Regions from separate parts of the Sporosarcina trichiuri genome, predicted to be linked through region 2. Evidence: riboswitches for the same ligand, from Rfam matches in the RefSeq annotation. Region 2 holds a riboswitch; each other region holds the start of a gene.

Evidence for each region. A riboswitch is a leader RNA that binds a small molecule or an ion and turns the genes downstream of it on or off. The one in region 2 is predicted to bind S-adenosylmethionine.
Region 1: another riboswitch for S-adenosylmethionine. It lies ahead of QWT68_RS11325 (O-acetylhomoserine aminocarboxypropyltransferase/cysteine synthase family protein); the one in region 2 lies ahead of metK (methionine adenosyltransferase).
Region 3: another riboswitch for S-adenosylmethionine. It lies ahead of QWT68_RS13110 (bifunctional homocysteine S-methyltransferase/methylenetetrahydrofolate reductase); the one in region 2 lies ahead of metK (methionine adenosyltransferase).

The regions. Positions count from the first base shown of each region.
Region 1 covers NZ_CP129119.1:2,241,351-2,248,798, forward strand. Annotated here, with positions in the region: gene QWT68_RS11320 (glycine betaine uptake BCCT transporter) at 1-1,039, shown strand, start outside; gene QWT68_RS11325 (O-acetylhomoserine aminocarboxypropyltransferase/cysteine synthase family protein) at 1,082-2,371, opposite strand; SAM riboswitch class I at 2,484-2,595, opposite strand; gene QWT68_RS11330 (hypothetical protein) at 2,797-3,432, opposite strand; gene QWT68_RS11335 (metal-sensitive transcriptional regulator) at 3,571-3,837, opposite strand; gene QWT68_RS11340 (DUF2187 family protein) at 4,071-4,292, shown strand; gene pepT (peptidase T) at 4,410-5,636, shown strand; gene QWT68_RS11350 (DMT family transporter) at 5,650-6,615, shown strand; gene QWT68_RS11355 (ABC transporter substrate-binding protein) at 6,656-7,448, opposite strand, start outside.
Region 2 covers NZ_CP129119.1:388,274-395,721, reverse strand. Annotated here, with positions in the region: gene QWT68_RS02305 (hypothetical protein) at 19-198, opposite strand; gene lepB (signal peptidase I) at 270-797, opposite strand; gene QWT68_RS02295 (alpha/beta hydrolase) at 813-1,607, opposite strand; gene QWT68_RS02290 (gamma carbonic anhydrase) at 1,709-2,227, shown strand; gene metK (methionine adenosyltransferase) at 2,282-3,493, opposite strand; SAM riboswitch class I at 3,691-3,808, opposite strand; gene pckA (phosphoenolpyruvate carboxykinase (ATP)) at 3,978-5,564, shown strand; gene QWT68_RS02275 (alpha/beta hydrolase family protein) at 5,606-6,391, opposite strand; gene QWT68_RS02270 (NUDIX domain-containing protein) at 6,381-6,836, opposite strand; gene QWT68_RS02265 (transposase) at 6,886-7,218, opposite strand; gene QWT68_RS02260 (NAD-dependent malic enzyme) at 7,286-7,448, opposite strand, start outside.
Region 3 covers NZ_CP129119.1:2,608,230-2,615,677, forward strand. Annotated here, with positions in the region: gene metH (methionine synthase) at 1-1,845, opposite strand, end outside; gene QWT68_RS13110 (bifunctional homocysteine S-methyltransferase/methylenetetrahydrofolate reductase) at 1,826-3,685, opposite strand; SAM riboswitch class I at 3,791-3,892, opposite strand; gene QWT68_RS13115 (hypothetical protein) at 4,071-4,256, shown strand; gene QWT68_RS13120 (biotin transporter BioY) at 4,382-4,990, shown strand; gene QWT68_RS13125 (tellurite resistance/C4-dicarboxylate transporter family protein) at 5,108-6,154, shown strand; gene QWT68_RS13130 (hypothetical protein) at 6,223-7,448, shown strand, end outside.

The DNA.
Region 1 (7,448 bases), 1.2 Mb from region 2:
CTTCCAATTCCGCAAAGAGGAGCCGGGGTTAATTTCTTCAACACTGAAGCCGATTTTTGGCGATAAAATGAAAGGCCCCTGGGGTACGGTCATCGACGTCCTCGCTGTCTTTGCAACGTCTTTCGGCGTAGCCACTTCTCTCGGCTTCGGCGCTGTCCAAATTAACGCCGGACTGCATTACCTGTTCGGCTTCGAGATCGGCATCCGGTCCCAGTTCATCATCATTTCGGTCGTCACCGTGCTGTTCATCTTTTCCGCCTGGTCCGGTCTCAGCAAGGGGATCCGGTATCTGTCCAATACGAATCTTGTTCTCGCACTGGCGCTTCTCGGCTTCATCCTGATTCTCGGGCCGACGCTGCTGATCATGAACATTTTCACGGACTCGATCGGTGGTTATTTCTCGAACTTCATAGACCTAAGCCTGAGTACATCACCGCTCAATGCAGGCAACCGCGAGTGGCTTGATGTATGGACGATCTTCTACTGGGCATGGTGGATCTCCTGGGCGCCGTTCGTCAGTATGTTCATCGCCCGTGTTTCGAAAGGCCGTACAATCCGTGAGTTCATGGTGGGAGTGCTGCTTGCACCGAGCCTCCTCAGCTTCATCTGGTTTGCGGCGTTCGGGACGACTGCAATCGAAATCCAAAAGTCAGGCTCTTTCGACCTGGCTTCCGTGGATACGGAGATCGTCATCTTCCAGATGTTCAGCCAGCTTCCCTGGGCTGCTATCACTTCAGGATTTGCGATACTGCTGATTGCCTCGTTCTTCATCACCTCGGCGGACTCGGCGACATTCGTCCTCGGCATGCAGTCGACATACGGTTCGCTGACGCCGCCGAACAGCGTCAAGATCATCTGGGGGCTGCTGCAGTCCTCTATCGCGCTCGTACTGCTGTCCGTCGGCGGACTCGACGCTTTGCAAAATACGATCATCATTGCGGCACTGCCGTTTTCGTTCATCATCCTGCTGATGGTGTACTCCCTGTTCAAGGAGCTCGGCAATGAGTCGCTTCCGCACAGACACCATCATCGTAAATAAAGAACACCCGGGTTCCGAATGGGGAACCCGGGTGTTTTCTATTCAGACGCTGACCGGCGCCGCCTTTTCGATCGCCTGCTTCAGGTCGGCAATGATGTCATCCACGGACTCGAGACCGACTGACAAACGGATGAGTTCTTCAGTCACTCCTGAGTTTTTCAAGTCTTCCGCAGAGAGCTGCTGGTGGGTCGTCGAGGCCGGATGGATGATGAGCGACTTTGCATCGCCGACATTGGCCACATGAGACCACAGCGTGACGTTGTCGATCACCCGCCGGCCGGCATCGCGCCCTCCTTTGATCCCGAAGACGATCATGGAGCCGGCGCCGTTCTTCAGATACTTCTTCGCCTGTTCCGCTGTCGGATGGCTGTCGAGGCCGGTGAATGTCACCCATTCGACAGATGGATGCGAAGACAGGAACTCGGCCACTTGACGTGCATTCTCCCCGTGCCGCTGGATCCGCAGATGGAGCGTTTCCAGTCCCTGGAGGAAGTTGAAGGCACTGTCCGGATCGAGGCAGGGCCCGAAATCCCGAAGACCCTGTACCCGGAGTTTCGTCGCAAATGCAGCGTTTGCCGTGTCGATGCCGTACCGGAGGCCGTGATAGGATTCATCCGGTTCCGTGAAGCCGGGGAACCGGCCCTGTGTCCAATCGAATTTGCCTGCATCGACGACAACGCCGCCGATTGTAGTGCCGTGGCCGCCGATCCACTTCGTTGCCGAATGGATGACGACATCCGCTCCGAATTCGATCGGATTGCATCCGTATGGGGACGCAAATGTGTTATCGATCAGGAACGGAATGCCGTTTTCGTGGGCGATGTCCGCGACACGTTCGATATCGAGCACCTGCAGGCTCGGGTTGCCGATCGTTTCGGCGAAGATCCCTTTCGTCTTTTCCGTAATGGCATTCCGGAAGTTATCCGGATCGGCCGAGTCGACAAATTTCACGGTGATCCCGTATTTCGGCAGCGTGATCGCGAACAGGTTATAGGTGCCGCCATACAGATTGGCCGCCGCTACGATTTCATCCCCCGCTTCCGCGATATTCAGGATGGAGAAGGCGATGGCCGCCATTCCGGACGACAAAGCGACAGCCGCAGTACCGCCTTCCAGCAATGCAATCCGCTCTTCGAAAACGGCAACTGTCGGATTCGTGATCCGTGTGTAGATATTGCCGGCTTCCTGAAGGGCGAACAAGTTTCTTGCCTGCTCCGTATCCTTGAATACGAACGATGTCGTCCGATGAATCGGGACTGCACGGGAGCCTGTTGTCGGATCAGGCTGCTGGCCGCCGTGAAGCAGCTGTGTTTCGGGTTGAAGATTTGTCATATACCTAACCTCCGGAAAGTAGTTTTGATGGAACTGTGCACACCGGACGGGTGGGGGAAAACGAAAAAGCCCCCTTCTGAAAATAGAAGAGGACCGCCATTGCTGGCACTTCCCCTTATCTTTCAGATCACTGGATCTGTAGGAAGTAGCACCTTTGCAAGCTGGTATGCTTGCCGGTTGCCGGGCATCGCAGGGCCTAGTCCCTCCGCCGCTCTTGATAAGAGTTTGTGACTTATTCAGTTTTCCATCTTGGAAACGAGTATACACACGTAAAATCAGAAAGTCAACAGGTTACTCAAAATAATTTGACAGTTTCGTATTCAGCCAATCAACGCCGTGCCCGATCCTCTTCAAGGCGGCTGCTTCCGCAAATAGAAAAACCCGCATACCGGGCGTCATTGGACGCGGTATGCAGGTGACATTCATTACTCGGCAGCACCGTAGAAAATCTGGCCGCCATTCAAATCAACGATTTTGAGCATGTTCGTGCGTTTTACGAAGATGCTCTTGTACTGGCCGCGGCCATTCGCATCTTTCAGCAGGATTGTGCGGTTGTTGTAGTTATCGGAAACAACGGCAGGTGCCAGACCGCTAATGTCGACATGCGCAGCAAGTGTCTTGTACTCAGGCAGGCTGCTGATCGTGCTTGCCGGCTGTGCGGGTTTCTGGTCCGGTTTCGCTTCCGGAGCTGCTGTGTTTCCTGTCACTGTTGTCTGGAGCAGGACACCGCCGCCTTTTTGGCTGATGACTTTCAGAAGACCTGTCTTCTTCACGAACACACTCTTATACTGCGTACGTCCATAATTGTCGGAGAAAAGGATGACCCGGTTGGAAACATTGTTTTCCGTTACGCGTACCGTGAAGCTTGATGGATCGATGACGGAGGCGATTGATGCGTATTCCTCGAATCCTGTAATGTCCTGGTTCACTTGCTGGCTGTACGATACGTGCGAGTACGAACTCTGCCCGTCTGCCTGATGGCCGTGTGCGAATGTCGCCGCCTGGGCACCTCCTGCGGATAGCATCAGTGCGCTTACTGCTGTAATCAATGTTTTTTTCATCTTGTTCCTCTCCTTATCTTGTTGGGATGCTATTATCATAACCCCGCTGTCTGAGAGGAGACTGAGATGCAAATTAAGAGATGAGGAGAATTGTAAAGATGATTTCTAATGTTTACCCGGTTAAAAAAGAGCCATCGATCAGCGGCTCTTCACCAGCAGATCGACGGCTTCCTTGACCAGTGCCTCTTTGTCTTCCGGCGATCCGGACAGTTCCTGTTCTTCCATGCAGGCGATCAGGTTGCTGCTGACAATCACGCCGATCGTCCGGTCGATTCCCGAGCGCGAGGCCGACAGCTGGGTGACGACATCGCGGCAGTCATCTCCAGCTTCGATCATCCGCAGGACGCCGCGGATCTGGCCTTCGATCCGTTTCAGCCGGTTGACCACTTTTGCATCGTATTCCACTATACCGTCCCCTTCCTTTTCTCTTCACTCTATACCCCATCGCGTATTTCGTCAATGAAACAGTTGCATAGAAATGCTGATGGCGTGAAATTATTCGAATTATGTTATACTTGTCTCTGTACTTATTGTTTTTGAGAACCGATCAGACTCGCTTCTTCACTGATTGTAAAAATGAACGGCTCAGCTGTACGGCTGAGCGTGAACTGTCGGTAACGACGAGAGGAGGAATTCGTTTGGCTTTTCCGCGCAAGGAACAACCCGTCTCTGATTTCGTCTCCGCCCGCCATCCTGGTGAACAGATTTCATTCATGCGGCATGGCGTCCATGTCTCCGGCAGTATCCATAAAATACTGGATAACTCCGTCATTGTGGAAATTTCCGAAAGCGACGCTGTCCAGATCGGAGCAGCCTCCAATCTGACCGTGGTTGCCCATAAAAATTACACAGTAGTCTGATCGGTCATGTCACAGCGGCAGCGCATCTGCGTACTGCCGTTTTTGCTGTCTGTTTTTGCAGCATCACACACTCTTACAGAGTGATTCTTCCTATTTTGAAAGGGGATACTCCAGCTTATGAAAGAACAAGTCACTGAACGGTTCATCCGTTACGCAAAAATCAACACCGAGTCGGACCCGAACAGTCCATCGACTCCATCCACCGAATGCCAGTGGGACCTGCTGCATGTATTGAAACACGAACTCGAAGAACTGGAGATGGAAGAGATTACGCTCGATGGGAACGGCTATCTGTTTGCGACACTGCCGTCCAACACGGACAAAGATGTCCCGGTCATCGGTTTCCTTGCACACGTCGACACGTCACCTGACTATTCCGGCAAAGATGTGAACCCTCAGATCCACGAGAACTATGATGGCCGCGATCTGGTCCTCAGCGAAAATACGACATTATCAGCCGAGCTGTTTCCCGAGCTGAACAACTACACAGGCCAGACATTGATCACAACGGATGGCACGACGCTGCTCGGTGCGGATGATAAGGCAGGAATTGCGGAAATCATGACAGCGATGGCGTATTTGCAGTCACATCCTGAAGTGAAACATGGCAAACTGCGGGTCGCCTTCACACCGGATGAGGAAATCGGACGGGGACCCCATAAATTCGATGTCCAGGCATTCGGGGCGGACTTCGCCTATACGATGGACGGCGGGCCTCTTGGTGAGCTCCAGTATGAAAGCTTCAACGCAGCGGGCGCGCGGGTGACGTTCCGCGGCACGAACGTCCATCCGGGAACAGCAAAAGATAAGATGGTGAATTCCATTTTGCGTGCTCAGGAATTCCAGGCAGCGATGCCGGCACTGGAGGTTCCTGAGCTGACAGATGGACGGCAAGGGTTCATCCATCTGATGGATATCAAGGGGTCAGTTGAAAAAACAGAGCTGGATTACATTATCCGCTACTTCGATAAGGAGACATTCGAAGCCCGGAAACAGCTGTTCCGTGATACGGTCGCCCAGATGCAGTCCGACTATGGCCCAGATGCTGTCACGCTTGAACTGGAAGACCAATATTATAATATGGGTGAAAAGATCATGCCGCACATGGAAATCATCGAAATCATCAAAGATGCTTTCAGCAATCTCGGCATCGAACCGGTCATCGAACCGATCCGGGGCGGCACGGACGGCTCACAGATTTCCTATATGGGCATCCCGACACCGAACATCTTTGCGGGCGGTGAAAATTTCCACGGCCGCTATGAGTTCGTCTCTGCAGAAACGATGGAGAAGGCGGCACAGGTGATCGTCGAAGCCGTCCAGTTATACGAAGCTCGCGCATAAGGAGGGCAACGGCATGAAAGGGATCTGGCTCGGGGTACTGGCCGCCGTGTTTTTTGCGGTCACGTTCGTATTGAACCGTTCCATGGAGTTATCAGGCGGCAGCTGGATGTGGAGCGCTTCCCTCCGCTATTTCTTCATGGTGCCGTTTCTGGCCGCTATTGTCGCCATGAGGGGCGGCTTTACGCCCGTCCAGCGGGAGATGCGCCGTCATCCCTGGCAGTTCTTCATCTGGAGTACGGTTGCTTTCGTGCTGTTTTATGGACCACTCACCTTTTCAGCAGGATATGCCCCCGGCTGGCTTCTCGCCGGTACGTGGCAATTGACGATTGTTGCAGGAGTCCTGCTGGCTCCCCTGTTTTTGTCAGGGGATGGATCGGATGGCACGGAACGCGGAGTCCGGCAGCGCATCCCGGTTGCCTCCCTTCTTATTTCGCTCGTCATTCTCGGCGGCGTGGTGCTGATCCAGATTCCGCATGCCCGGTCCGTGTCGGCGGATGCACTGCTGCTGGGCATACTGCCTGTCGTATTGGCCGCATTCGCCTATCCGCTCGGCAACCGCAAGATGATGGAACTGCTCGGCGGTTCGCTGGATACGTTCCAGCGGGTGCTCGGCATGACGCTCATGACACTGCCGGTCTGGTTCCTGCTGGCGCTGTACGCCTGGCTGACGGTCGGCCTTCCCTCGTGGAGCCAGCTCGTCCAATCATTCGTCGTCGGGGTCAGTTCCGGTGTCATTGCGACCACTTTGTTCTTCATGGCGACGGACCTCGCCCGGCACGACCAGGGCCGTCTGGCAGCCGTCGAAGCGACGCAGTCACTCGAGCTCCTGTTTGCGATGCTCGGTGAAATGCTGCTGCTGCATATGGCATTGCCGGGACCTGTTTCGCTGGCAGGCACTGCTATCATCATACTCGGCATGTCGCTGCACAGCTGGCAGACAGCAGCTGCCGCAAAGCGGGCAGCTTCTGAAATTCCATGAAAAAGGACCCGAACGGATTTTCCGTTCGGATCCTTTTTTCTTATTGGGCGGCTTCATAGGCGCCAAGCAGGCTGACCGCTTCTTCTGCAAGGGACGTATCGATCGCTTTATCGAAATCGATCTCCCCCTGGATCGCTCCGTTCGCCTTGTATGTCTCATATTGCTTTTTGATATCTTCGATGAACATCTTACCATCAGGGTCGAGACCGGTCACGAAGACTTTATCCCACAGGGCGGCATCTTTCAGGGCCGTATGCTTCACCATGATCTCGATGATCTCCTCTTCGTCCACCCCTTCGAAGAACGCATCGTTATAATCACGGACGCCTTTCAGATAGGCTGCCATGAAACGGAGGGACAATTCCTCGTCTTCCATGAACTGCGGAGAGGCGAGGACCATCGCGATCTGGGATTCGGGTGCATAATCGGTCGTATCGCCGAACCGCAGATGGAATCCGTTTTCGATTCCCTGCGCGATGAGCGGCTCGATGCTGAGCGCAGCATCCACCGTACCGGAATCGAGTGCCCCGAGCATGGCGCTGAAATCTGCAATATGGACATACTCCACATCATCCTCCGTCAGTCCCGCATGCTTCAGCATCTCTTCATAAATATAGCCGTCTATCGAGTTTCGGGAGGAGACCGCAATCTTCTTCCCTTTGAAATCCGGGTAGTCCTGGATGACGTCTTTCATATGATTGCCGATGACGAATGAGAAATACGATTCGCCAGGCATGTTATGTCCTTTGTCGGCAACGATCCGCACATCGATTCCCTGTGCGATTGCATTGAAGAATGACGCTGTCGAGACACCGCCCGCGATGGAGACTTCC
Region 2 (7,448 bases):
TATACAACTGTTTTCAATTTAGAAGCCGCCGGTTTCGAGGCGGTCGTTCTTCAAGTCTTTTTTCTTATCATCGCTGCCTGTGTAGGCGGTGGAAGCGACTTCGTTCTTATGGCGCTGTTCGTCCGTGTATTCGGTCCCTTCCATACCGCTGGATTCCTGGTCGGTCCGACGCTTTTCATTTTCATTGGATTTTGCCATCGTGAATCCCTCCTTTTCGATCTACGGTCAGTATACCCGCAAAAAAGAGGGATAACCCAAAGGCTCGCCAGTTATTCCGGACTGCCGATCTGGGTTAGCGGGAAGAACCGGAACTTCACCTTGCCGACGACCGAATCTTCATCGATGCTGCCGAAGATACGGCTGTCCATGCTGTTCGTCCGGTTGTCTCCCATCACAAACAGCTGGCCTTCCGGCACGGTCACTTCGAAATCCTGTGTAAGGTTCTGGCCCTCCGGCAGAGCTGCTTTGTTGGTGTCCAGATAATGCTCCGGATACTGCTTGCCGTTGATGGTGAGGACATCATCTTTCATGACGACCGTATCGCCCGGCAGTCCGATAACCCGTTTGATGAAATCTTCTTCAGCATTCGGCGCATGGAATACGACTTTATCGAAATGATCGAGTGATGAAATTTTTGAAATGACGACACGGTTCCGGTCATGGTAGGTCGGCTCCATCGACTCGCCGGAGACGATGACCGGCGTGAATAGGAATTGCCGGACGATGATTGCGATGATGACTGCGGCGACCAGGGATTTCCCCCATGACCAAAATTCTTTCTTTGTTCCTTCTTCCATTGCTGTCCCTCCAATTCAGTTCTCTATCACATAGCCAAGCGAGCGCAGGCCGTTATCGATGAATGATTTCGTATACTGGAACACTTCTTCCCGTTCAGGCTCCAGATAGACATCGTGATAAAAACCGCGCCATTCCTTGAATTGAAATTCAGTCAGCGGCTGGCGCTTCAGCCATTTTTTCGTTTCCCGGATGTCCGTCAGACGGTCTGCACCCGCTGTATGGATGAGCATCGGCACGTCCTGCACCGGCTTTTCGGATTGGACGGCCCCTTTTGTGAACGCCGCCATCTCCTTATACCAGCTCCCGGTGACAATTGACCGGACTTCTGGCGCATGGCGTGTCTTCGGCCGTTCCTCCTCATTCCTCGACAGCATATCGTATGTGATACCGTGGTCCAGCTTCATGGATCCAGCGATACGCGTCAGCATCGACGAAAATTTCGGCGGCTGGTGTTTGAGCACGAGCCATGGCGAACTGAGGATGACTCCGGCGCACTCCAACTGTCTTCGCTGCAGCGTCCGGATCACCATCACGGCTCCTAGCCCATGCCCCACTACAAATACAGGCACCGTCTCCTTCAGTGCCGCCTCGATCATTTTACCCGTGAATTCCATATAGTCATCGAAAGACTCGCCGTGCGGACTGCCTTTGTCATCCGGTCCGTGACCGGGAAGGTCCCCGGTGATGACATCAAAGCCCGAGATACGGAACTGCTGGATGAGCCAGGCATGGCGATGATGATTTTCATACGCACTGTGCACGATCACGACAACCGCTTTCGCCTGGCCGTCCGCTTCCCATTTCCACATGATAGGTTCCTCCCTTTATTGCCTTATGCAACCTTCTTTGTGCACACTCTGAAACTTTGGTAAAATTATTATACAGCATTGCATCACAAGGAGGGTATTCCATGATCTATCCATATAATGAAGTCACACCGGTCCTTGACGAATCGGTATTTGTCGCCGACCATGCCGTCATCACCGGCGATGTCGAGATCGGTGCGGGATCATCCGTCTGGTTCAGCACAGTCATCCGGGGTGACGTTGCACCGACCCGTATCGGCAGGAACGTCAGTATCCAGGATCTGTCCTGCCTGCACCAGAGCCCGGGCACCCCGCTTATCATAGAAGATGACGTCACCATCGGCCATAAGGTTACATTGCACAGCTGCACTGTCAAAAAAGGGGCATTGGTCGGAATGGGATCTATCGTCCTGGACGGCGCGGTTATCGGAGAAGGTGCATTCCTAGGCGCAGGCAGCCTGGTGCCGCCGGGAAAAACAATCCCTCCCGGCATGCTCGCACTTGGCTCCCCAGCAAAAGTCGTACGGGAGCTGAACGAAGCGGACCGGGCGGATATGGCGCGTATCACCGCGAGCTATGTGGAAAAGGGACAATCGTATAAGCGGATGCAGCAGAAGAGCTGATCATCCTATACCAAAAGCAAGGCAGCGACTATTCCGCTGCCTTGCTTTTTTTCATCATAGCGTCCGGCCGGCATGGACCGCTCCTGCTCTCAGCGTCTCCGCTTTGTCGGTGCGTTCCCACGGCAGATCGACATCCGTTCTGCCGAAGTGGCCATAGGCGGCCGTCTGCTTGTAAATCGGACGGCGCAGGTCGAGCATCTTGATGATCCCGGCAGGCCGGAGATCGAAATGCTTCCTGACGAGTTCCACCAGTACATCTTCGGACAGCTGACCGGTGCCGAACGTATCCACGGAGATCGACACAGGTTTCGCAACACCGATTGCATACGCAAGCTGCACTTCACAGCGGTCGGCAAGCCCTGCAGCGACCAGGTTCTTCGCCACGTAGCGGGCCGCATACGAAGCCGAGCGGTCCACTTTCGTCGCATCCTTGCCCGAGAAGGCACCGCCGCCGTGGCGGGCATAGCCGCCGTACGTGTCGACGATGATCTTGCGTCCGGTCAAGCCGGCATCCCCCTGCGGTCCGCCGATGACGAAACGGCCTGACGGGTTGATGAAATACTTCGTCTCCTCATCAAGCAGATGCGCAGGCACGACCGCGTCGATGACATACTGCCGGATATCGTGCTGCAGGCGCTCGAGCGTCACCTCCGGGTGGTGCTGTGTCGATGTGACGATCGTATCGACACGCACCGGTTGGTTGTCCCCGTCATACTCGATCGTCACTTGCGTCTTGCCGTCCGGCCGCAAGTAATCGAGGGTTTCGTCTTTCCGGACCTTCGTGAGCTGGCGCGACAGCTTGTGCGCCAGGCTGATCGGCAGCGGCATGAGCTCTTCCGTTTCGTTGCACGCAAAGCCGAACATCAGGCCCTGATCCCCAGCACCGATCGCTTCCAGTTCTTCGTCGTCCATCTGCCCTTCCCTCGCTTCGAGGGCGACATCCACACTCGCCGCAATATCCGGTGATTGTTCGTCGATTGACGTCAGGACGGATGATGTCTCGTAGTCAAAGCCGAATTTCGCACGTGTGTAGCCGATCTCCTTGACGGTTTCCCGGACCACTTTCGGGATGTCGACATAGGTCGTCGTCGTGATTTCACCGATCACCAGCACGAGACCTGTCGTAATTGTTGTTTCGCATGCCACCCGTGCATTCGGATCCTCTGCGATGATGGCATCCAGGATCGCATCTGAAATCTGGTCGCACATTTTGTCCGGATGGCCTTCCGTTACCGACTCTGAAGTGAACAGCCGCCGATTAGTCATCTGATTTCCTCCTTCAGCCGCAGGCTTCCCTGCAGCGGATTCGTGATACGGTACTCTCGTTTTCCCAGTTTCGTCCCGCGCCTGAAGAGAAGCGACGTTAACGGTACCAAGGACAAAGGCGAACCATATAATAGAAAAAGCCTCTCACTCACGTATCGCATACATGAGGAAAGGCATATGTTTACAGGCACCTTTCACTCTTATCGTCCAGGGAGTGATCCCTGCTTCAGGTTTGGCACCTTCTCACAGACAAGGACGTCTGTGCAGGTTGCCGGGCATCATAGGGCCTGTCCCTCCGCCAGCTCGGGATAAGAGTATCCGTTCAACTATCTATGCTACGAAAAAAGACACCGGTTGTCAAACATTTTTCCGTATCTCTCACTTGAGTTTTCAATTAGTATAGTTTATTATTCTTAATGTGTTATACTAATTCAAAATATAGCGCCCCATCGAGGGCTATAATGAAAAGGACGGTAATCGACCTATGATTTCAGCGAAACTTGATAATGGACTCAAAGAGCTTCTTTCCGGACCAACCGTCACCATGCAGCCGTCAGTGCCTGTATTGGTTGAAAAGGCAGTGTCCCGCGGAGAGGCAAAGCTGTCAGCCGATGGAGCCGTTACAGCGCAGACCGGTAAATACACCGGCCGTTCACCTAAAGACCGTTACATAGTGGAAGCGACCCCTTCCAAAGAGAACATCGACTGGGGTTCTGTGAATCGTCCGATTTCCGAGGACCATTTCGATTCATTGTACCACAAAGTGCTCGGCCACCTGAAAGCAAAAGATGAGCTCTTCGTCTTCAAAGGCTTCGCAGGTGCCGACAAATCATCACAACTTTCCATCCAGGTCGTCAACGAGTATGCCTGGCAGAACCTGTTTGTCCACCAGCTGTTCATCCGGCCGACGGAAGAGGAACTGAAGACGCATGAGGCTCAGTTCACGATCCTGGCTGCCCCTTCGTTCAAAGCGGATCCTGCAGTCGATGGAACGGATTCCGAGACGTTCGTGATCATCTCCCTCGAAAAGCGAGTCGTCCTGATCGGCGGAACCGAATATGCGGGAGAGATGAAGAAATCCATCTTCTCTGTTATGAACTATCTGCTTCCTGAAAACGGGATCCTGTCCATGCACTGCTCAGCAAACGTCGGAGAAGACGGCGATTCCGCATTATTCTTCGGTTTGTCCGGGACAGGAAAGACAACCCTTTCAGCAGATGCGAACCGCAAGCTGATCGGTGATGACGAGCATGGCTGGTCGGATCACGGCATCTTCAATATCGAAGGCGGATGTTATGCGAAGTGCATTAACCTCTCCCCTGAGAAGGAGCCTGAAATCTATGGTGCGATCCAATTCGGCACAGTTCTCGAAAACGTCGTGCTCGATAAAGATACACGCATCCCGGACTACGATGACAACACGCTGACCGAAAATACGCGGGCTGCCTATCCGATCGGCAACATCGACAACATCGTCCTGCCGTCCGTGGCAGGCCACCCGAAAACAATCATCTTCCTGACTGCGGATGCGTTCGGCGTCCTCCCTCCGATCTCAAAGCTGACGAAGGAGCAGGCGATGTACCACTTCCTGAGCGGTTTCACATCCAAGCTCGCCGGAACGGAACGCGGCATCACATCTCCGGAAGCGACATTCTCGACATGCTTCGGATCCCCATTCCTCCCGCTTCCTGCAACGGTCTATGCCGATATGCTCGGGAAGAAGATCGATGAGCACGGCTCCCGTGTGTTCCTGGTCAACACAGGCTGGACGGGCGGCGCATACGGTGTCGGCAAACGGATGGACTTGAAGCATACCCGTACGATGGTGCGCGCAGCACTGTCCGGAGAGCTCGATACTGCGGAAACGGAAACGTCCGCTACGTTCGGTCTTCAGATTCCGACAGCAATCGAAGGCGTGCCTGCCGAAGTGCTGAACCCGCGGAACGCTTGGAGCAATCCGGCTGACTACGATGCCAAAGCAAAAGAGCTTGCGGACCTGTTCAAGGAGAACTTCAAGAAATTCGATCACGTTTCACCTGAGATCATCCAAAAAGGCGGTCCGATCATCTGATTCTGACGCAGCGAAAAGAACCTCCCGGCCGGGAGGTTCTTTTATTGTGCTTTCATCCAATCCGTCAGATCACGGACGATCTGTGCATTGTGCCAGGAAGGGAAATGGTGGGTGTAGTCCGGGAAATACCAGGTTTCCACAGGTTTCTGCGCTTCCCTGAGGGCGTCCTCCAGCATGATGGACTGCTCAGGCGAAACGTTCTCGTCTTTCAGCCCGTGGATGATCAGGACACGTGCGTCTATCTCACCGACTCGGAACAAGGCTGTCCGTTCCCGGTATGCATCCGGCGCACTGTTCGGGGACCCGCCGATGACCCGCTTCATCATCCTGCGCATGTCTTCCCGCTCTTTGTAAGTGAAGACGACGTCGGACACCCCCGCCCAATGGACGGTGGAAGTGATATCCTCCCTGAGGATCGCTGTCCAGAGCGCCATCAGACCGCCGCGGGAAAACGAAAACAGGTGTATCCGGCCGTCTTTCCATTTGGTGCTCTGTTTCAGGACATCGACTGCACTGACAGCATCCTGCAGATCCGCGCCGCCGAATTCATCGCGGCCTTCCCCGCCGCGGTTGCCGCGGTAATACGGGGCGAACACGACGAATCCCCGGCTTGCGAACTGGGCGACACGGGCAGGCCGCACCATGCCGACATGCTGGATTCCGCCGCGCATATAGACGATGCCCTCGAATTCCCCTTCCTGCTTCGGTTCCGCAAGTAGCCCCTTCACTTTCATACCGCCGGACATGTAGGTGATCTCCGTAAGTTCCACAGATGCGTTCGGGGAAGGATATACCCGGTATGAGACAATCTCCGCATCATTCATCATGACGTATCACCCACTCCCTGAGCTTATGCATCCCTTCGTCTTTCATGTGGAAGCTCAGTGTCACGCAGGAATCGAGCTCCTCATCGGTCATCCATACAGCACCGTTCGTTTCGTACAGTTCCGGATCCTCGTCGATCGCAGCAACGTCTGCCGTGAAGACCGCCTTGCAGAACGGCGGCTCGGTGTAAACGACATACTCGGCAAATTTTTCAGGACGGCCGATCGTCACACCTGTCTCTTCCTTCACTTCCCGAACTGCTGCGTCCTCGATCGTCTCCCCCGGCTCCGCTTTTCCTCCAGGAAACTCGGTACCCCGGATAACATGCTCAGTCAGCAGCCACTTCCCGTCGTGTTTCAGGACGACGAGCACGTGCCTTGCTTCGAGTTCCTGTTCACCGAAAATGAGCTCAACGCGGCTGCCTTTCAAATCTTCAAACGTCAACACGGCAATCACATCCTTGTCTGGCTGACCGGCTGCCCCTGCTGACGATTCTTCAGCGAGTCTTCACAGGCTGTCTGAAAAACGGCAGTTCTTCAATGAATGCCTTCGATTCCTCGTCTGTGAATTCATGGACGAGGGCATACATCTTGTAGAGCCGGCGGTCAACGTGATGGTTGTCCCGATCGTAATGATAAGGAACATACGGCAGGTGCGCCCGCAGGAAATTCCTGAATTCCAATTCATTCGTCTGAGCAAAGAGGTGCTCAAAGATTTCCAGATATGACTTCGGTATCTCCACCGCGAATTCATAGGGTGAATCATCCGGATACTGCATGATCTGCTGGTTCGTGATAGATACATACATCTTCACTTTCGGTTCCGCCAATTGGATCCCATCCTTTTTACGTACAGTATGGTTCTGTACGGCAGGATGTATGTATGCCATCCTCAGGTTACATAGAGGTCGAATTTGCAACTTTTTCCACAGCATCGGCGACATTCTGATGGACATTCGGATCGAGCGGATGAGGGACGAGATCGCCGGGCTTCGTGGATTCCACGATTGCCAGAGCAGCGGCTATGAGCATATCGTATGTGATGCTCGATGCCTGTGCG
Region 3 (7,448 bases), 840 kb from region 2:
CTTCCCCCGGTAGAATTCAGTGAACGCAGCAAGTGTTTCGTCTGTCGTCGAAAACAGCAGGTCATCCGCCATTTTGATCTCCTTCTCGGGGATGGATGCATACCGTTCCAGTTTCTCGGTGTTGACGATCGCATAATCGAGCCCGGCCTGTGTGCAGTGGTACAGATACACGGCATTCAGCACTTCGCGTCCGACGCCGGGAAGGCCGAATGATACGTTGCTGACACCGAGTACAGTCAGCGCACGCGGCAGCTTCTCCTTGATAAGCCGGATCCCTTCGATCGTTTCCACGGCGGATCCGATGTATTGCGCGTCTCCCGTGCCGACGGGGAAGACGAGCGGGTCGAAGATGATGTCTTCGGGCGCGAGCCCCCACTTACCCGTCAGTAGTTCATAGGACCGCTCGGCAATCTCGAGTTTCCGCTCACGCGTCACCGCCATGCCGGTTTCATCGATCGTCCCGACGACGACCGAGGCACCGTACTTCTTGACGATGGGCAGAACGGCATCGAAGCGTTCTTCGCCATCCTCCAGATTGATGGAATTGATGATCGCCTTTCCCTGTGAGTATTTCAATGCTTCCTCGATGACCTGTTCATCCGTCGAGTCGATGACGAACGGCACTTTCACCTTCTTGACGACTTCCCGCATGAAGTCTCTCATATCCGTCAGTTCATCGCGATCGGGATTCGCCAGACAGACATCGATGACATGTGCGCCATTCTTCACTTGGGCCCGGGCGATTTCCGCCGCCTCCTCGATCTTGCCATCGGCGATCAGCTGTTTGAATTTGCGCGAACCGATGACGTTCGTCCGTTCACCGACCAGGATCGGGCGCATGCTTGGATCATAGAGGAGCGGTTCGATACCGGACACCACATGCCCGTGTGCATCCTCCTCGGCAGGCCGTGTGCGCGGTGTTTTGCCATCAACGGCCTGCCGGATCGCCCGGATATGGGCAGGCGTTGTCCCGCAGCAGCCGCCGACGATGTTCAGCCAGCCCTTTTCGGCGAAGCCTTCCAGCTTGGTCGATAACGACTCGGGCGATTCGTGGTAATGCCCTTCTTCATCGGGGAGGCCGGCGTTCGGATAACAGCTGACGAATCCGGTTGCAAGCTCCGACAGCGACCGCAGATGGTCCGTCATGAATTCCGGGCCGGTCGCACAGTTCAGCCCGACGGACAGCGGCCGGATATGTTCGATCGATACATAGAACGCTTCGATGCTCTGGCCTGCGAGTGTTGTCCCCATCGGTTCGATCGTCCCGGAGATCATGACCGGCAGTTCACGGCCGGTCTCTTCGAACGCCCGCCGGATGCCGACCGTTCCCGCTTTGACGTTCAGCATATCCTGGCTCGTCTCCATTAGCAGCAGGTCAGCGCCGCCTTCGATCAGCCCTTTCGCCTGGACATAGAAGTCATCTGCCAGCCGGTCGAACGTAATACCGCCCGTCACGTACAGTGTCTTTGTCGTCGGACCCATCGCCCCTGCGACGAATCTCGGCTGTTCAGGTGACGAATAGTTGTCGGCCGCACTGCGGGCGAGCTCCGCCCCTCTCCGGTTGATCTCCTCCGCACGACTGCCAAGGTCATAATCATCCAGGACGACAGGTGTTCCGCCGAACGTATTCGTACAAATGATATCGGCGCCTGCCTCGAGGTATTCCCGGTGGATCTTCCTGAGCACTTCAGGCTTCGTCAGGTTCAAATACTCGTTACAGCCTTCGAAGGCGTCGCCGCCGAAATCTTCCGCAGTCAGGTCCGCGTTCTGCAGCATCGTGCCCATCGCGCCGTCCATGACCAGTATCCTCTTCTTCAGTTCTGTCTCAATGCGTGATTGCGGCATGGTGCATCTCCCTTTCTGCTTCGGCGTCGATTTCTTTTATATAGCGGATCAGTTCAGCTGTCATGTCATAGCGCAGGAATGGTGTGATCAGATAGATCCCGTTAAAGAGTCCTGCCGCTGTGTCGATCAGTTCCTTGGCGATGCGGAGCCCTTCCGCTGTGGCTGCCTCCCGGTCATCCCCGCAATCCTTCATGCGCGCGAGCACGTCATCGGACAGTTTGATGCCCGGCACTTCGTGATGGAGGAACTCGGCATTGCGGCTGTTCGTCAGCGGCATGATTCCGAGGAAGATCGGTGTTTCGAGATGGCTGACCGCTTCATGGATCTCGATGATCTTCTCTTTCGTATAGACCGGCTGGGAGATGAAATAATCCGCGCCGTTCTCAATCTTCTTCTCCAGCCGCTTGACCGCGCGCTCCACGACACGGACATTCGGATTGAAGGCGCCCGCAACCGAGAAATTCGCTTTTTTGCGCAGCGGTCTGCCGGAGAAGGAAATCCCTTTGTTCAGCTGTTTGATGAGTTGGAACAGCTCCATGCTCGATACATCATAGACACTGGTCGCCCCGGGGAAGTCCCCGATTTTCGTCGGATCCCCGGTCACTGCGAGAATATCGTGGATACCAAGTGCATCAAGCCCCATCAGATGGGACTGCAGTCCGATCAGGTTGCGGTCGCGGCATGTGATGTGCACGAGCGGCCGGACATCATCCTGATGCTTCACGAGGGACGCCATGGCCACATTGCTGATGCGCGGGGAGGCGAGGGAGTTATCCGCCATCGTTACGGCGTCCGCACCTGCCTTTTTCAGCTGTCTTGCGCCTTCCAGGTAGTTTTCCGTCTCCAGGTGCCTCGGTGTATCCAGCTCCACGAGGATCGTCCGTTCACGCTTCGCTTTCTCGTGCAGCGGCTCATAGCGGGCCGGCTCCGGTTCACGGATGATGACCGGTTTACGCTCTGCAGTTTTCTTTTCCGAGATCGGCACCGTTCCGGCCAGCCTCGTCTTAACAGCCGAGATGTGTGCAGGCGTCGTGCCGCAGCAGCCGCCGATCAGCCGGACGCCTTCTTCCTGCAGCATCTTTGCCGCTCTCCCGTAATAATCCGTCTCCGACACATAGACGATCCGGCCGTCCTCCACGTCGAGCAGGCTGGCATTCGGATAGGCGGACAGGAATGCCTTCTCCGGCAGGTCGACCCCTTCGAATGCCTGGATGGTGTGATACGGGCCGAGCCGGCAGTTGACACCGACCACATCGGCGCCGAGAGACTCGAGACGGTGCAGCGCCTCATTCAGCTGAAGTCCGTTCTGCAGCACCCCGGGTTCGTGCATGGACACTTGCGCGATCAGCGGGATATCTGTAAGCTTCCGCAACTGGGTAACGACCGCGCTCAGTTCATCGAAATCATAGTACGTTTCCAGCAGCAGGCCGTCCGGACCGCCGGCGAGCAGCACTTCCGCCTGCTGCCGGACGATCGCCGGCACTTCTTCGGGAGAGACTTCGTTCTTACCGACACTGCGCAGCCCGCCGATGGTGCCGAGTATGTACTGACCGCCGGCTTCGGCAGCTTCCTTTGCGATGGCGATGCCCGCTTCGTTGAATTCCCTGACACGGTGCTCCAGGCCGTACCGGGCGAGTTTCACCGCATTGGCGCTGTAGGTGTTCGTCTGGATGATATCCGCGCCGGCAGCGATGTACTGCCGGTGGATGTCTCCGATCAGTTCCGGTTTCTCCACATTCAGCTGTTCGTAACAGAAATCATGCCCTTCGGCGTACAGCAAGGTCCCCATTGCGCCATCGCCGACGAGCACTTCGTTTTTCAAGCGTTCCAATAAGTCCATCTGATCATCCGTCCTTTCTTGCGGCAGTGCGCTGAAGCAGTGAATAGAAAAAAAGCCTTTTCGCAAAACGAAGAAGGCTTTGTCATCTGTATAATGATTGTCTTCTCCTCATCTGCCGGATCCTGTATCCGCTGGAATTAGCACCTGACCATATGGCTGGTTGCTGAAGCATCACAGGGCCAGTCCCTCCGCTTCTCTTGATAAGAATGACTATTCAGTTGTAATAATTATTGAACATATCATACCGTTGTTTGAGAGTTCCGTCAATAGACGAATTGATGTCTCCATCATGGCAGCCGGTGATCGGAGGAAAGAGGTATACGGCCCTGTCCCATCCCCGGCCGGATATGGTAAACTGGTGGACAAGTACGGAAAGGGGATTGCTATGCGGGCGTTTAAATTCATCATCCCGATTGCGCTGCTGGTCGGCGGGATCGCCTGGGTGATGCTAAGCAGAAATTATACGGATGTGCCCGTCATGTCCAGATTGTATATAACGATAGGCGCGATGATCGTCAGCGGGGTCATTTCATTTTTCCTGTTCCCGAAAGACGAAGGGGAGCGCCGCTGACGGACGGGGAAGCGCCTGTCCGTTTTTTTTGACTGAAATTGAGTCAACCTAAGTTAAAATTGAGTTGACACAAATCCAAAAGACACTTATTCTTAATCCATACAAATAGTTAAGGGGTGTCTGGGATGGGAACAACAGCAGCAATGAAACCGAACCGGTCGAAAACGATATCCGGTACACTCGGCCTCGTCTATTCCGCCATGTTCGCGGCTTTGATGATGATCGGGGCGAATATTACGTACTTCATACCCGCGATGGCGGTCAGCGGCGTGCCGATCACGCTGCAGACGTTTTTCGCGACGTTGGCCGGCCTGCTTCTCGGAAGCCGCTACGGCGCTGCCGCCATGACGGTATATATGGCGATCGGCCTGGCCGGCGCGCCGGTCTTCGCAAAATTCGGCGGAGGTTTCAGTACGGTCGTCAGTACACAATTCGGCTTTATCCTTTCCTTCATAGCTGTGGCATACGCTGCCGGTAAAATCGTCGAGAAGAAAGGCACCCTGCCTGCCTTCATCGCTGCAGCACTTATCGGATTCGTCATCAACTATGCGATCGGCACGAACTGGATGTACGCGGCGTACAAGCTCTGGGCAGCCGCGCCGGATGCATTCACGTATAAAATCGCCTGGATCTGGATGCTTCCGACAATCCCGAAAGATGTCATTTTGGCAGTCCTTGCCGGCATATTCGGCCATCGGATGGTGCGCATCCTCAAAATCCGCCGGTCACTGTAAATGCGTTCCATGCACCCGCCTGCTATTGCCGCAGGCGGGTTTTCAGCGTTTTCAGGCTTGCCGGCTGCTGAGTGGGGAATAGTGTAATTATTCTCAGACGAAAAAGGAGACAGAACGATGATCGATATACTGATGAAGCAGGCCAAGCATCTGTTTCCAGGCAGTTTCGCCTCCGTCATGGCTACGGGCGCTCTCGCAGTCGGGCTCAACCTGCTTGGATTCCACGGACTTGCGCCTATTCTGATCGCAGTCAATACAGTGCTGTATACGGTCCTCTGGCTGATGACGCTGATACGTCTGTTCCGCTGGCCGCGTGAACTGCGGGTTGATGTCGTCAGCCACAGCAAAGGAGCGGGCTTTTTCACTCTGGTTGCCGGGACGGCTGTCTTCGGGAGCCAGCTGCTGCTGACAGGCGGCTGCATCATGATAGCGAAAGTCCTCTGGTTCACCGCACTCATCCTCTGGGCTGTTATTATGTATACGTTTTTCACGGCGATGACCATCCGGAAAGAGAAACCGCCGCTTGAAAAAGGGTTCAATGGCACATGGCTGCTGTCCTCTGTCGCGACACAATCCATTGCTGTGCTTGGAACCCTGCTGTCGCCATCTGTCCATCAGCATCAGGACATCCTTTTGTTCACATCGTTATCCATGTACTTCCTGGGCAGCATGCTCTATCTCCCGCTGATGGCCCTCATCTTCTACCGCTTTGCATTTGTCCGGTTTTCCTACGGCGAATTATCGCCGCCGTACTGGATCAGCATGGGCGCCTTGGCGATCACGACACTTGCCGGTTCCAGTCTGATCCTGCATGCCGAGTATTTCCCGCTTATCAATGAGATTACGCCATTCCTGAAAGGATTCACGCTGTTCTTCTGGATTACAGGCACCTGGTGGATCCCTCTGCTGGTGATCCTGACGATCTGGCATTATGGATTCCACCGTCCGCCGATCCGCTACAATCCGCAGATCTGGAGTATGGTGTTCCCGCTGGCCATGTACACAGCCGGAACATTCCAGTTTTCAAAAGCGCTTCAGCTGCCGTTTGTATCGGTCCTGTCGGAAGGGATGGCTTTTCTGGCAGTCGGTTCATGGATTGTCGTATTCCTCGCCATGTGTACCGCGATTTTGCGGTCTTTCGGAAAAATGGGGGATGTGAAGTGAAACGGATTGCGCTCTCATCCGTATGGTAAGACAGAAAAGAAGTCTACCTCGGAAAGAAGGGCGAAGCAATGATTCACTTACTAGTTTTTTCTCTCGCGGCAGGCGTTCTGTCAGCACTGCTTGCGGTTCCGTTCTCCAGGAAGCTGGGCACGGAAGAAAAGGGAGGCGGCACAGGTCTCCGGGCTGGACTGTTTGTCTCGGCTGCAGTCCTGCTGACTGCCGGGATCGCCGTTTTCTACTACACGACCAGCCTGGATCAGCACTGGTCCTCCCTGTGGGCACTGATTCTGGCGGCCGCCATCATCGGGACGGCTGCTGACACCGGCATGATGCGTAAATTGAAAGGGATTGCTGCTGTCCTCGCAGCAGGAGCGGGCATCTACGTGCTCACCGCGCCGCTCTTCAACGCAGACACCAAGTATGAGGCGGTGGAGATGGACCAGCAGGTGGAGATCGAGGCGTTCGACGAAACGAAGACCCCGGCAAGTGTCCCGCCGAAATTCGCACGGAACAAGATGAAGAAAGCATTCGGCCAGGTGCCGGACACGAGCTATTACGATCTGGGCCATCTGCAGATCCAGAAAGTCAAGGACGACTTCGTCTACATCGCCCCTGTCGAGTTCTCAGGGTTCTTCAAATGGTGGAACGGCAAGACGACACCCGGCTACTTCCGCATGAGTGCGACCGATTCTGCGGACAACCCGAAATTCATCGCTTCCGAGATGACCTATACGGAGACGTCCTATTTCAACAAACAGGTCGGCCGTCATATGAGATTGGAGTTCCCGGATCTCATCTTCTACGGGGACGTCCAGCTCGAAATCGACGATGACGGCAATCCGCACTACATCCGGTCGTACGGGGACTTCATCACTGCCAGGAACGGATTCGATGTGAAAGGGATCATCATGACCGATCCGATGACGGGCGAATCGGAGAAATTCCCGCTAGCGGAGATTCCGGACTATATCGATGGCGCGGTCTCCCCGCAGGCGGTCAGCCTCCAGAACAGCTACTTCGGCAAATACATCCATGGTTTCTGGAATTCGGTCGTCGGTAAGAAGGATGTCAAACTGCCGTCCGATGAAGGGACGGAAGCGAATGTCAGTCCGATTTTCTCGGAAGACGGGCGGATGTATTATTTCACCGATTTCACGAGCCCGAAAGAGGGCGTCGACTCGATGCTCGGCTATTCACTGACAGACGGCCGGACAGGGAAGGGGACGTACTATACCGGTGATCTGGAAGAATCCTATATGGACTCCCAGGGGGCTCTCCAGATCATCGAAAAGAA